Regions from separate parts of the Edwardsiella tarda ATCC 15947 genome, predicted to be linked through region 3. Evidence: predicted binding sites of a transcription regulator. Region 3 holds the regulator's gene; each other region holds the start of a gene.
What was found. The regulator CRP, encoded in region 3, controls carbon source genes, mostly activating them, when cyclic AMP is high. The targets are predictions, from matches to a motif close to ATGTGANNNNNNTCACAT.

Region 1: the regulator CRP is predicted to act here: its motif matches at 1,331-1,348, upstream of DCL27_RS10980 (CidA/LrgA family protein).
Region 2: the regulator CRP is predicted to act here: its motif matches at 1,404-1,421, upstream of DCL27_RS07000 (DeoR family transcriptional regulator).
Region 4: the regulator CRP is predicted to act here: its motif matches at 1,507-1,524, upstream of pth (aminoacyl-tRNA hydrolase).

The regions. Positions count from the first base shown of each region.
Region 1 is NZ_CP084506.1:2,364,643-2,367,774, forward strand. It holds gene sbcB (exodeoxyribonuclease I) at 1-122, shown strand, start outside; gene rarD (EamA family transporter RarD) at 291-1,238, shown strand; gene DCL27_RS10980 (CidA/LrgA family protein) at 1,400-1,816, shown strand; gene DCL27_RS10985 (CidB/LrgB family autolysis modulator) at 1,813-2,502, shown strand; gene cdd (cytidine deaminase) at 2,699-3,132, shown strand, end outside.
Region 2 is NZ_CP084506.1:1,509,105-1,512,236, forward strand. It holds gene DCL27_RS06995 (invasin domain 3-containing protein) at 1-42, shown strand, start outside; gene DCL27_RS07000 (DeoR family transcriptional regulator) at 400-1,203, opposite strand; gene rbsK (ribokinase) at 1,543-2,463, shown strand; gene fucP (L-fucose:H+ symporter permease) at 2,492-3,132, shown strand, end outside.
Region 3 is NZ_CP084506.1:237,570-240,701, reverse strand. It holds gene DCL27_RS01140 (YccS/YhfK family putative transporter) at 1-1,141, opposite strand, end outside; gene crp (cAMP-activated global transcriptional regulator CRP) at 1,200-1,832, opposite strand; gene DCL27_RS01130 (YheU family protein) at 2,183-2,407, opposite strand; gene DCL27_RS01125 (hydrolase) at 2,404-3,132, opposite strand, start outside.
Region 4 is NZ_CP084506.1:2,167,359-2,170,490, reverse strand. It holds gene ychF (redox-regulated ATPase YchF) at 1-535, opposite strand, end outside; gene pth (aminoacyl-tRNA hydrolase) at 683-1,273, opposite strand; gene ychH (stress-induced protein YchH) at 1,641-1,919, shown strand; gene DCL27_RS10070 (DUF1214 domain-containing protein) at 1,970-3,106, opposite strand.

The DNA of each region.
Region 1 (3,132 bases), 1.5 Mb from region 3:
CGGAGCGTGTACAGGAATATCTCCAGACATTGGAAATGTTGTACAACCGCTACGAAGATCAACCCCAACGCCTGACGCTACTACGCGCGCTATTTGATTATGCTCGTGAATTAGTAGGATAATATACTTAAGCCAAAAGGATGCGGCAGGTTACCACGGGGGACGTCCCCCCGACCGTCATCGTCAATCTCGCCCTCCCCGGCAAATACGCTTCTTCTCCCGCGCCATCCTCGATGGCGCGGACGACAACGACGCCTCGACATATGAGGCCTTCATCAAGGCGAGAGTCTATGTGGCTGACTAATGGGCCGCTGCTGGCGGTACTGTCATTTATTCTGTGGGGGATCACGCCGCTGTATTATAAGCTATTGAACGATGCCAACGCGTTCGAGCTGTTAGCCCAGCGTCTATTCTGGTCCGTCCCTCTGCTACTCGCACTACGCCTGCTGTTTAAACAACGCACCACCTGGCGCGCCGTCTGGCAGGATAAACGCTCCCTATACTGCTGCCTGCTCGGCGGCGCCATTATGAGCGTCTCCTGGACCACCTTCATCTATGCCCTCACCCATAACCTAGTGCTGGATGCCAGCTTGGGCTACTTTACTAACCCGCTATTCGCCATCGCATTGGGCGTGATCTTCCTGCACGATCGTCTCACCCCCTTCCAACGTCTCGCCGTGCTCCTGGCCATCATCGGCCTCGGCTATCAGATCATCCTGTTGGGGCGGGTACCGGTGCTGGCGCTGGTGATGGGCATCACCTTCGCTTTTTATGGTCTCGTGCGTAAATATATCCGCTACGATATTATGACCTCGTTGACGCTGGAGACCCTCTGGATGCTGCCGCTGGCGATCGGAATCACCTTCTGGCTGCAGTTGAATGGAGAGAGCGGCCTGACAGGCATCAGCTCGACGCACTATCTACTCTATATCCTGACCGCGCCGGTCACCTATGCCCCGCTACTGCTGTTCGCCGCCGCGATTAAGCGCACCTCGCTGACGGTGGTCGGCCTGGCACAGTATGTCGAACCCTCACTCCAATTTCTGCTGGCGGTGCTGCTCTTTGGCGAGCCGATCAACGTTGCGAAGATGGTCAGTTTCTCTCTGATTTGGCTGGGTCTGGCGCTCTGCATCTACGAGATCTTTATCATCATGCGCCGTCCTGATCCGTCCACATCTCCCGCCGCTTCGCCAGCGAAAGCGGGGGCTCGCCTCCCCGTCGGTCATCACAAGCGCTAATCCTCCGCGGCCCGCTCCGACGCGTGGGCCGCCTCTCGCCCCCATCCGCCTACCCTGCCAAATTGGCATGACTGCCATAGAGCGAATTCATGGTGTGATCAGTAGCACATTTTACCCATTAATTGTATGATAATTGCGTTTTCGTTCTTAGGTACATTACGATGTCAAAACCGCTTTCTGTTTGCTGGCAATACGCACGCGCCTTTGTGTTGATCTACCTGTGTCTGTTCGCCGGTAATGCACTCTCTACCCTGTTACCGATCACCATTCCCGGTAGTATCATCGGCATGTTGATCCTCTTCGCCCTGCTGGCTTCGCAGATCATGCCCGCCAAATGGGTGAAACCCGGCTGTAGCCTGTTTATTCGTTATATGGCATTGCTATTCGTGCCGATCGGCGTCGGGGTGATGCAGTATTACGACGTGTTATGCCGCCAGTTCGGTCCTATCGTCGTCTCCTGTGTGGTCAGTACGCTGATCATCATGGTGGTCGTGGCCTACTGTTCTCATCTGGTACATCGCGAGCGTCCTAACGATGGCAACCAACCCGCCATTCGCCCGCAGGAGAGTAAACAATGATCAATATCTGGTGGTCGTTACCGTTAACCCTGGCGGTCTTCTTCGGCGCCCGTCGTCTGGCTCAGCGCTTGAACATGCCGTTGCTCAACCCGCTGTTGGTTTCCATGGCGGTGATCATTCCCGTGTTGCTGTTGCTGCATATTCCGTATCACAACTACTTCGCCGGCAGTTCCGTGCTGAACAGCCTGCTGCAACCCGCGGTGGTGGCGCTTGCCTTCCCGCTGTATGAGCAACTGCACCAGATCCGTGCTCGCTGGAAGTCCATCATCACCATCTGCTTCATCGGCAGCGCCACGGCGATGACGACCGGGACCGCGATTGCGCTGTGGCTGGGGGCGACACCGGAAATCGCCGCCTCGGTTCTACCGAAGTCAGTCACGACGCCGATCGCCATGGCGGTCTCCCAGTCGATCCACGGTATCCCGGCCATCAGCGCCGTCTGTGTAATCTTTGTCGGGATCCTCGGGGCGGTCTTTGGCCATACCCTGCTGAATGCGATGAAGATCCGCACCAAGGCATCACGTGGCCTCGCGATGGGGACCGCCTCCCACGCCTTAGGGACCGCGCGCTGTGCCGAGGTGGATTACCAAGAGGGGGCGTTCAGCTCGCTGGCACTGGTGATCTGCGGCATCATCACCTCGCTGCTGGCGCCGTTTCTCTTCCCCATCCTGCTACGCCTTTTCTGAGAGAATTTTCACAGTGGAGTGCGCCATCTGGCGTACTCCATCTGATTATTGTGTACAAACAAGCGCAAAATGGTGAAATAGCTCTCTCATTCACCGCTCGAATTACAGAAATTACACTCAAAAAGTGATAATTGTCACAAATATAACTCTGGCGCTTACCTACAATAGCCTCCCGTAACTCACAAGAGGCCTTCCCATGCACGCACGCTTTGCCGCTGCATTTAGCCAGTTGCCTGGCGAACTTCAAGCGGCGCTCACCCCCATTATGGCGTCGGATGATTTCCACGCCGTAATCACCGCCGCCCAGGTGGATGCCATTTGTCATGCCTGCCAGTTGGATCGTCAGGCGTTGAGTTTTGCACTGCTGCCGCTGGCCGCTGCCTGCGCCCTGACGCCGATCTCTCATTTCCAGGTAGGGGCCATCGTCCAAGGGAGCAGCGGTAACCTCTACTTCGGCGCCAATATGGAGTTCGCCGGTGCGCCGATGCAACAGACGATCCACGCCGAGCAGTGTGCGATCACCCATGCCTGGCTGCGCGGTGAGCGCGCGCTGGCTTCGATCACCGTGAATTGCACCCCCTGCGGCCACTGTCGTCAGTTTATGAATGAATTGAACAGTGGAACACAACT
Region 2 (3,132 bases), 1.3 Mb from region 3:
GACAGCAGCTACTACTATGTGTTCTGTCGGCAGGGTCTTTAGCCTTTAGTTTTTATATTTTAATCTTGGTGTTATTGGTTTTGGTTGTACGGGGGTGGCCTAGGAAAAGCCCGGTAGGAGAAGTCAGTCCGGAGACCGTTGAATGGGCCTCGTCGTGAGGACAGAATTTATCTACGGTTCTGGGCTCATTCCATTATTGATGGATTTAATTATACGGCGAGTTTGTCGGCGAACCGCCCCGACGGCACCCTGGCGTCAGGATATGTCATCAGGCATGGGGGCGGTCGGGCGCCAGGGGACGGCGCCGTTGCTTGTCATGCGCCAGGGAGACGCGTTGTTCTCCGCTCGGCGCTTGGCTTAGATCATGGCGACTCACACGCCTGGCGGCGTGCGTGCGAATCACGGCGACTCGCTCTCCGCCTCGGAGTCCGGCGTGATGACGCGCACCCCCGCCGCTCGGCAGCAGGTCGCGTATTCTCCCGGTAGCGCCCTATCGCTGATCAGCAGATCGAAGGCCGCGAGCGGGGCGATGTTGACGGGGGCCACATCGTCGAACAGACCATGGCGTGCCAGCAGGATCTTACGGAGCCCATGATCGATAGCCTTGCGCTTGAGCGCTGCGTCGTCTAGCTCTTGCCAAGTGACACCGTAACGCTCGTCGACGCCATTGGCGGAGATGAAGACCTTACGCGGGTTCAGGGTATCGAGCATCGAGGGGTTGGCGTGGTCATAGAAGGTGTCGTTTCTGGCGCAGTAACGGCCGCCGCAGAGGATGGCCGAGGCTTGCGGCTTCTCCCGGAGCGCCAGGAAGACGGCGTGTGAACAGCAGATCCCGGTAAACGGGATATCATCGGGGATCAGGCTGACCAGGAGCGCCATCTCGGGGCCATTATCAAAGAAAACCAGATCGTTGTCGGCGATCAGCCCGGCGGCCAGAATGGCGATGGGGAGATCGTCCGGATGATGTTGCGACGGCGTGCTCTCTGCTTGAGGAAGCGCTGAGTGGGGGGCATTCATCGCGACGATATAGCCGCCGAGCAGGGCGAGCGGTAGCGGCTGCGGGTGATTATCGGGGCTTAGATCACGGCGGATGGTCATCACCGAGACCTCGAGCATACGTGCCGCATCTTTCAGATGAATGCGATCGGACTTTTGCAGCAAGGCTTGCAGGCGACGGATGCGCTCTTTTTGTTTGGTTTCCATGCGGATTCTCCACGCTCACAGCCAAATGTTTCGCTAGTAACATTTGGCGTGTGAGGGAACAGGCCATTTATGTTTCTACTATAGCGCCGGACAGGATGAAAAAAAAGCCTTGTTGCGGATAAGGTGAATTTATCTATTTGTTATTAAATGACTTTAATCCATCACTTTCTCCCATGCTAACGCGGGATGATCGGCCGATCATCTGACGCAGATCTCACTGTATGTATTCCGTTTTACTCCACGTGACTAATCGAGATCATAGTCACAAATGTTGCTCATGTAACATGATAATGTTTCTTCACTATCATTGTTATCTGGACGTTGTTAAGGAGTAAGAGAATGGATATTGCTGTTATTGGTTCCAACATGGTGGATCTCATCACCTATACCAACCAGATGCCAAAAGAGGGGGAAACGCTAGAGGCGCCGGCATTTAAAATCGGTTGCGGCGGGAAGGGGGCGAATCAGGCGGTGGCGGCCGCCAAGCTGAATTCTAAGGTGATGATGCTGACGAAAGTTGGGGATGATATTTTTGCCGATAATACCATTCGCAATCTCGAATCCTGGGGCATCGATACCAGCTACGTGGAGAAGGTGCCCTGCACCAGCAGCGGCGTGGCGCCAATCTTTGTCAACGCGAACTCCAGTAATAGTATTCTGATTATTAAAGGAGCGAATAAATTCCTCTCCCCAGAGGATATTGATCGGGCGGCGGCGGATTTAAAGAAATGCCAGCTAATCGTGTTGCAATTAGAGGTGCAGCTGGAAACCGTCTATCACGCCATCGAGTTCGGTAAAAAACATGGTATTCAGGTATTACTGAATCCGGCCCCAGCACTGCGCGAATTGGATATGTCCTATGCCTGTAAGTGCGATTTCTTTGTGCCCAATGAGACCGAGTTAGAGATCCTGACCGGTTTGCCGGTGGACACCTATGAGCACACGCGCATCGCGGCCAGAAGCCTGATAGAGAAGGGGCTGAATAATATCATCGTGACCTTGGGCGAGAAGGGCGCGCTCTGGATGACGCGCGAGCAGGAGGTCCATGTTCCGGCGCTCAAGGTGTCTGCGGTGGACACCAGCGGTGCCGGTGATGCCTTTATCGGCTGCTTCGCTCACTATTACGTACAGGAGGGTGATGTGGAGGCGGCGATGAGAAAGGCGGCCTTATTTGCCGCATTCAGTGTGACCGGGAAAGGAACGCAATCTTCTTATCCCAGTATCGAGCAGTTCAATGAGTTTCTGGCGTTGAACGTCTAATATCTCTGTTAATAAGGTAGCATTCATTATGAATAATAAAAGCATCATCCAGATGCCAGATGGCTATCTGAATCGTACCCCGCTGTTTCAATTTATTTTATTATCTTGTCTCTTCCCACTCTGGGGATGTGCGGCGGCACTCAACGATATTCTGATTACGCAGTTTAAAAGTGTTTTTGAATTAAGTAACTTCGCCTCGGCATTAGTGCAGAGCGCCTTCTATGGCGGTTATTTTCTGATTGCCATCCCCGCGTCACTGGTGATTAAGAAAAGCAGCTATAAGGTCGCCATAATGATCGGCCTGGCGTTATATATCGCCGGCTGCTCGCTGTTCTTCCCCGCCTCCCATATGGCGACCTATACGATGTTCTTGGCGGCGATTTTCGCCATCGCCATCGGCTTGAGCTTCCTCGAGACCGCCGCGAACACCTATAGCTCCATGTTGGGGCCCCAGGCGCAGGCTACGCTGCGTCTGAATATCAGCCAGACCTTTTATCCCATCGGGGCGGCGGCCGGGATCCTGCTGGGCAAATACCTGGTGTTCTCCGAGGGCGATAGCCTCGAGAAGCAGATGGCGGGGATGAATGCCGAACAGATCCATGCGTTTAAACTGGCAATGCTGGAGAACACGCTCGAACCGTATAAGTATATGATCATGGTGTTGCTGGT
Region 3 (3,132 bases):
TCCCCAAGCCGCTACCGGCGGCGAGGGTCAGCCCGAGGCGCAAGGCATTACGCAGCGCGCCAGACTTCGGTGAACAATAGGCGCGCAACGCCGGCCAAAACGGCAGGCGTTGCTGCGTCGCCATCAGTTGGCGTTGATAGAGGGGACGCTGGCGCTCTAATAAACGTGCCATGCGGCTAAAGTGGTGCAAACAGAATTGCCCCACCGGGTTGTCGGGATAGCGACTGGCCAGCTTCTCCAACGCGGAGACCTCAGGCTGCATGGAGAAGTGTTGCGGATAACGGTGATAGAGAATGTCATCCGCCACCACCCGCAGGCGCCCAGCGACGACCTGGGCATTGCGCCGAATGATCGCCTCGGCCTGGCTCTGCGCCACCAGCGTCTGCACCTCCTCCGGCTGAGAGAGACTGACGGTGATATGCTCTTGCAGATCGAGCGCCACCTGAAAATAGCGAACCAGGCGCTTGTACTCGGGGTTATGAACCAAAGAGAGCATGTGCATCTGCTGGTAGATCACCGTGATCAGATCCATCACCTTCTGCTGACGATTCAACAACGGCGGCAAGGCCGTCTGTGGATCACTATGCTGCGTCAGCAAGCTGTACTTGGCCTCGATATAATCCCCCAACTCCAAATAGAGTTGGTTCAGCGTCTCGCGAATCGGCTGCCCCTTCCACAGGATAAACCAGAACCAAGTAAACGCACCGTACCAGACGGTCCCCACCAGATACAGCAGCGGTGCCTGCCAGATAGGTACCATGCCGACCATACTCAGAGTAAAGATGGCGGCGACCAACGTGGCGGGCAGCAAGCGGGCATGCAATGGGCTGATCTCTCCATTGACGCCCAGCAATAACGCCAGAAAAAGCATCGCCAACGGCACAGGCACCTGCCATAACAAGGCAAGCTGCAAGAGAAAACTACCGAGCGCGAATAGCGAACCACCCACGGCCAGGCGTTTAAAGAAGCGTTTATGTGGTGTATCCAGGCCCGCGATGTTACAGCAGACGGGAACCAGCGAGAACAGTAGCCCCTGTTGCAGTTGGCCAATCAATAACCCGAACAACACCGGCAGACACAAGACCAGCGTCTGACGCAGTGCATAATTCACTTCCGGGTGGTAGATAAACCGCCGCCACATGAGCACCATCCTGGGGATGGAGAGAGTCCCGCGCCACGAGGGCGGCGCGGGCGAAAAATCACCGCGTCCCGTAGACGACGATGGTTTTACCGTGGGCCGAGATCAGGTTCTGATCTTCCAGCATCTTCAAGATACGACCGACCGTTTCACGCGAACAACCGACGATCTGACCGATCTCCTGACGCGTAATCTTAATCTGCATACCGTCCGGGTGCGTCATCGCATCCGGTTGCTTCGCCAGATTCAACAGCGTCTGGGCAATGCGGCCGGTAACGTCCAAGAAAGCCAGGTTACCGACCTTCTCTGACGTCACTTGCAGGCGACGCGCCATCTGCGCGGACAATCGCATCAAGATATCCGGGTTTACCTGAATCAACTGACGGAATTTCTTATAAGAAATTTCAGCCACTTCACAGGCAGTTTTCGCCCGAACCCAGGCACTGCGCTCCTGTCCTTCCTCAAACAAGCCCAACTCACCGATGAAATCGCCCTGGTTCAGGTAAGAGAGGATCATCTCCTTGCCCTCTTCATCCTTGATCAGTACCGCGACAGATCCCTTCACGATGTAATAAAGCGTCTCCGCCTTTTCACCTTGGTGAATCAAAGTACTTTTTGATGGATATTTATGAATATGGCAATGGGACAGGAACCATTCAAGGGTTGGGTCTGTTTGTGGTTTGCCGAGAACCATTCGCTATTATCCTCTGTTGTTATCGCATCCCCGTGCGCCAAACGCGCCCCGCCAGGCGGCGGAGCCGGGAAACTGCCTAGTAACCTGTTATAGCACTGCACTTGTCGAATATAGTTTTATTAGCCTAAGGGAGTTGCTACCCGACCTTATTGATCTATACCCGCTTCATTCCATTAAAGGTGCATGTCGGCTTAGTTTGTAGCATAGCTTGACCCAACTGTCTCGCACTGTCTCGTTTCAGCATGGAATAGCTCACTGTTCGCCGCGTTTTTTTTCCCAACGGAATTATTTTTGCACCTTATTTGCACAGTAGCCTGCGCTAAATCACCAAGAAAAGCGAGCGATTAGCGTTAATCGTCCCCGTTAAACTGGCTACGCGCCATAATATTGACACTTTCATGAAGTTCAGACCAAACAACCACGGCCTCGCCGCTTATCAGCTGTTGGCGCACATCCTCAACCTTCTGTGCCAGACTCTTCTCCTGTTCGCCATAATCGGTTCCCTCACGTAACACGAAGGCTTCGATTAAATTATCCAATGTTGTCGGGGCGATATCTCGCCAAGGAATGATCACGTCATTGACTCCAAATAACAGGCTAACCATTCGGGAATACGCTGCTCTAACCACAGGGACGGGCGCCGTAGCGTGCCGTTGATAAAGCCGACGTGTCCACCGAACTCGGTGAGCTGATAGTCGATATTAGACGGTAGCCGTGCCCTGTCCGGGATCACCGCCGCCGTCATGAAAGGATCGTCACGCGCTTGCAAGATCAACAACGGCTGGCGAATCGCAGCCAGACGCGGCAACGCGCTACAACGCCGATAATAATCATCCGTGCCGGCGAAACCATGCAGCGGCGCCGTAATCTGCTCGTCAAACTCACGCAACCGACGCAACCGCCGGATCTGCTGCGGATCGAGCGCTCGTAACTGGGGATAACAGCGCTGTTTACGCAACGCGCTGCGCTTGAGCTCATGTAACAGGTAACGTTGATAAAAACGCCCCGCCCCACTCTCCAAGTGCGCCGCACAGGCCGCCAACTGTAACGGCGCCGAGACCAGCACCGCCGCCGTCAACGGCGCTTGCGATCCCTCCTCCGCCAAATAGCAGGCCAACATATTCCCCCCGAGAGAGACGCCGACCGCCGCCGTCGGTACCTCACCCAGCGTTCGGCGTAACCATGCGAGGAAGAAACGCGCATCGCCGGTCTTGCCCGAATGATAAAAACGTGGCAGCAAGTTAGGCTCACCACTACAGCCGCGAAAATGCATCACCACCGCTAACCATCCCGCCGCACG
Region 4 (3,132 bases), 1.7 Mb from region 3:
GCAGCATGCCAGCCTGCTCCAGGTGCGGCAGGCATTTTTCCAGTGCGGACAGTTCCAGTTTGGCGTCTTTATCGCCGCCCTTGGCCTTCTTCTGCACGCGGTGGATGGCGCGCTCACAGGTATCCAGATCCGCCAGCGCCAACTCGGTGTTGATCACCTCGATGTCTTCCGCCGGATTGACTCGGCCGGAGACGTGTACGATGTTGTCGTTCTCAAAGCAACGTACCACGTGGCCGATGGCCTCGGTTTCACGAATGTTGGTCAGGAACTGGTTGCCCAGGCCTTCGCCTTTGGAGGCCCCTTTCACCAGGCCAGCGATGTCGACGAACTCCATGGTGGTTGGCAGGGTACGCTGGGGTTTCACGATCTCGGCCAGCTGATCCAGACGCGGATCGGGCATCGGCACCACGCCGGTGTTCGGCTCGATGGTACAGAACGGGAAGTTAGCGGCTTCGATCCCCGCTTTGGTCAGCGCATTGAACAGCGTAGATTTACCGACGTTAGGAAGGCCGACGATACCGCATTTAAAACCCATGTTTAATCACCTTAACTCATTGAATTTTTGGTGGTTAATACATTAGCCACCAAATAAACAGGAAAATTTTGCCCAATTATACACGCAACGCGTCATTTTCTCGACTTATCCTTAGGCGACGCGTGGCGTGGGCTACGCTGCTCGCTATCAGCGTGGCGTGGCCTTAAAGCCATTCTGGCGATTCATCGCCTTTTCCATCCCGTCGCGCATCAGTACCTCGGTACAGCGCAGCGCCTCGTCGATCGCCTCGTCGATTAACGGCTGCTCGCTCGCCAGAGGTTTACCCAGCACGAAGCCGACGACCTTACTCTTGTCGCCGGGATGGCCGATGCCGATACGCAGGCGATAGAAATTGGGATTGTTGCCCAGCTTGCTCTGAATATCCTTGAGGCCATTGTGGCCACCATTACCCCCGCCTAACTTCAGCTTCGCCACACCGGGGGGCAGATCCAACTCATCGTGCGCCACCAGGATCTCATCCGGGGCGATGCGGTAGAAACCGGCTAGCGCGGAGACGGCCTTGCCGCTGAGGTTCATGAAGGTGGTGGGGACCAGTAGGCGTAGATCGTGCCCGGCCAGGTTGAGGCGGGCGGTATAGCCAAAGAATTTACTCTCGTCTTTCAGGGATTGGCCGTGGCGTTCGGCGAGGGCGTCAACGAACCAGGCACCGGCATTGTGGCGCGTCTGTGCGTATTCCGCGCCAGGGTTGGCCAGGCCGACAATCAGTTTAATCGTCATCAGTACATTCGATCTTTGTGTGATAGACGCGGGAGCGCCCCGCGGCAAGTCGTGGATAAAAGAACAGCCGTAATTAGACCACACTTTGCCGCGGCTCACTACCTTGCCGCGTCCGTGTCACCGCTGTCGGGATGCAATGATGAGCGGCGCTGCTGACTGCGCGCGCTAACGATGCGTCCCGTACTCGATATATCTGGTTGCAAAATGAAATAACTAATGGTTGCAAGGGCAGAATGTGAACTGCACCCAATCAGGTAAATATTAAGCGACTATACTGTCACTAACGGGATAGGTTAGCGTCCCTGATAGGAGGCTAACCTAGCATCAGTCGATTTTATGGATACTGATACAGCGAAGGAGGAGACCAATGAAACGTAAAAGCTCAATGCTGCTTGGCAACATTCTGATGGGGCTGGGGCTTATTACCATGGTGGGCGGTGTCGGTTACTCCGTACTGGCTCAGTTACCCCAATTGGATTTACCTCAATACTTTTCACATGGTGCGGTGATGAGCATCTTCATCGGTGCGCTGTTATGGCTGGCGGGGGCGCGTGTCGGAGGTCGTGAGCGCGTCGCCGACCGCTATTGGTGGGTACGTCACTACGATAAACGCTGTACCCGTAAAACGCGTGAACGTCACTCTTAAAATAACGACGTGTCATACCGTTTGAGCGCCGCCGGGAAGGGCGGCGTTTTTTATGGTTTTTGCGCGTCGGCGTGGGACAGTCGTTGCACCTCGAACTCGGGATAGCTTTGCGAGCCCAGGTAACGGATGGCCACGATACCCTGATCGTAACCGGCGCTGGTGAGGTTATTCGGCAGATCGCGCGGTTGGCGCGTCAGGTTGATCTGGTAGTGCCCATCGGCCTGCTGGACGATCTCTTTCCCGGTCAGGTAGGTGCGCGCGTTGCGGTAATCGGGCGTGATATAGTAAGGCGTATAGAATACGACGGAAATGTAGGTGGCATCGCGTGGCAGGGTGCCGCTGATGCGGATCACGCTGTCATCGTCGGGCAGGGTGACGTAGACGCCGTTGTAACGATTGTCTGTGGTGGGGTAGAGCGCGTCGGATAAGCGGCGATCGACCTCGACCTCCTGATTGCTGTTACGCACCTGTGCCATCTTCTCGGCAATATCCAATGAACTGAGTACCAGGCTACGGTAGAAGGCGTCGGCCAGGGCGACGCGTTGCCGCGCATCCGGGATGGGCGGCTGCGCCTCACCGCTCAGGCGCTGAATGCGGTAACGGGCGGGGTTATGCAGCTTCTGCTGTCCGTTTTGGTAATACTCACGGACGATGAGCATATAGTCCTCTGGGGTCGTGGTGATGCTATCCCCCTCACCGGAGAGAGGCTTGGGGCTGAGACGCAGCGTAAAGTTACCCCGGCAGTCGATCTGCATCGTGTTCGATGAGCGATTTTGCTGAGCCAGGGCGATATTACGGCCATCACGCATGCCATATACCTGGAAGCCGACGTATTCGGCGGCACCGAGGTTACCGGTGATGAGGTAGTCGTTGCGGCTATCGAACAGGGTGGAATGATAGGTGGTCCAGGGGTTATCGCCGGCCACCTTGCGGGTTCCGCTCATCCAGTTGACGAAGTAGGGATGGCTGTCCGCCGCTTGGCGCAAGAAGATCGCCGAAGAGAGCGAGGCCGCGCTGCGTAGAAACTGTTGGCTGGCGGCGGCGTACGGCGCCGCCAGGCCCATGCGTTGATTAAACGCCGCCGTCTGCCCGGCCATATCTTTTTGGGGTAAGGGCGGGATCGTCGGCGTGCAGTTGGCCGTGGTGCTGAGCAGGCTAAGTAGGGGGGCACATAATAGTCTGAACATGATGGCATCCATTAACGCAGCAGAGA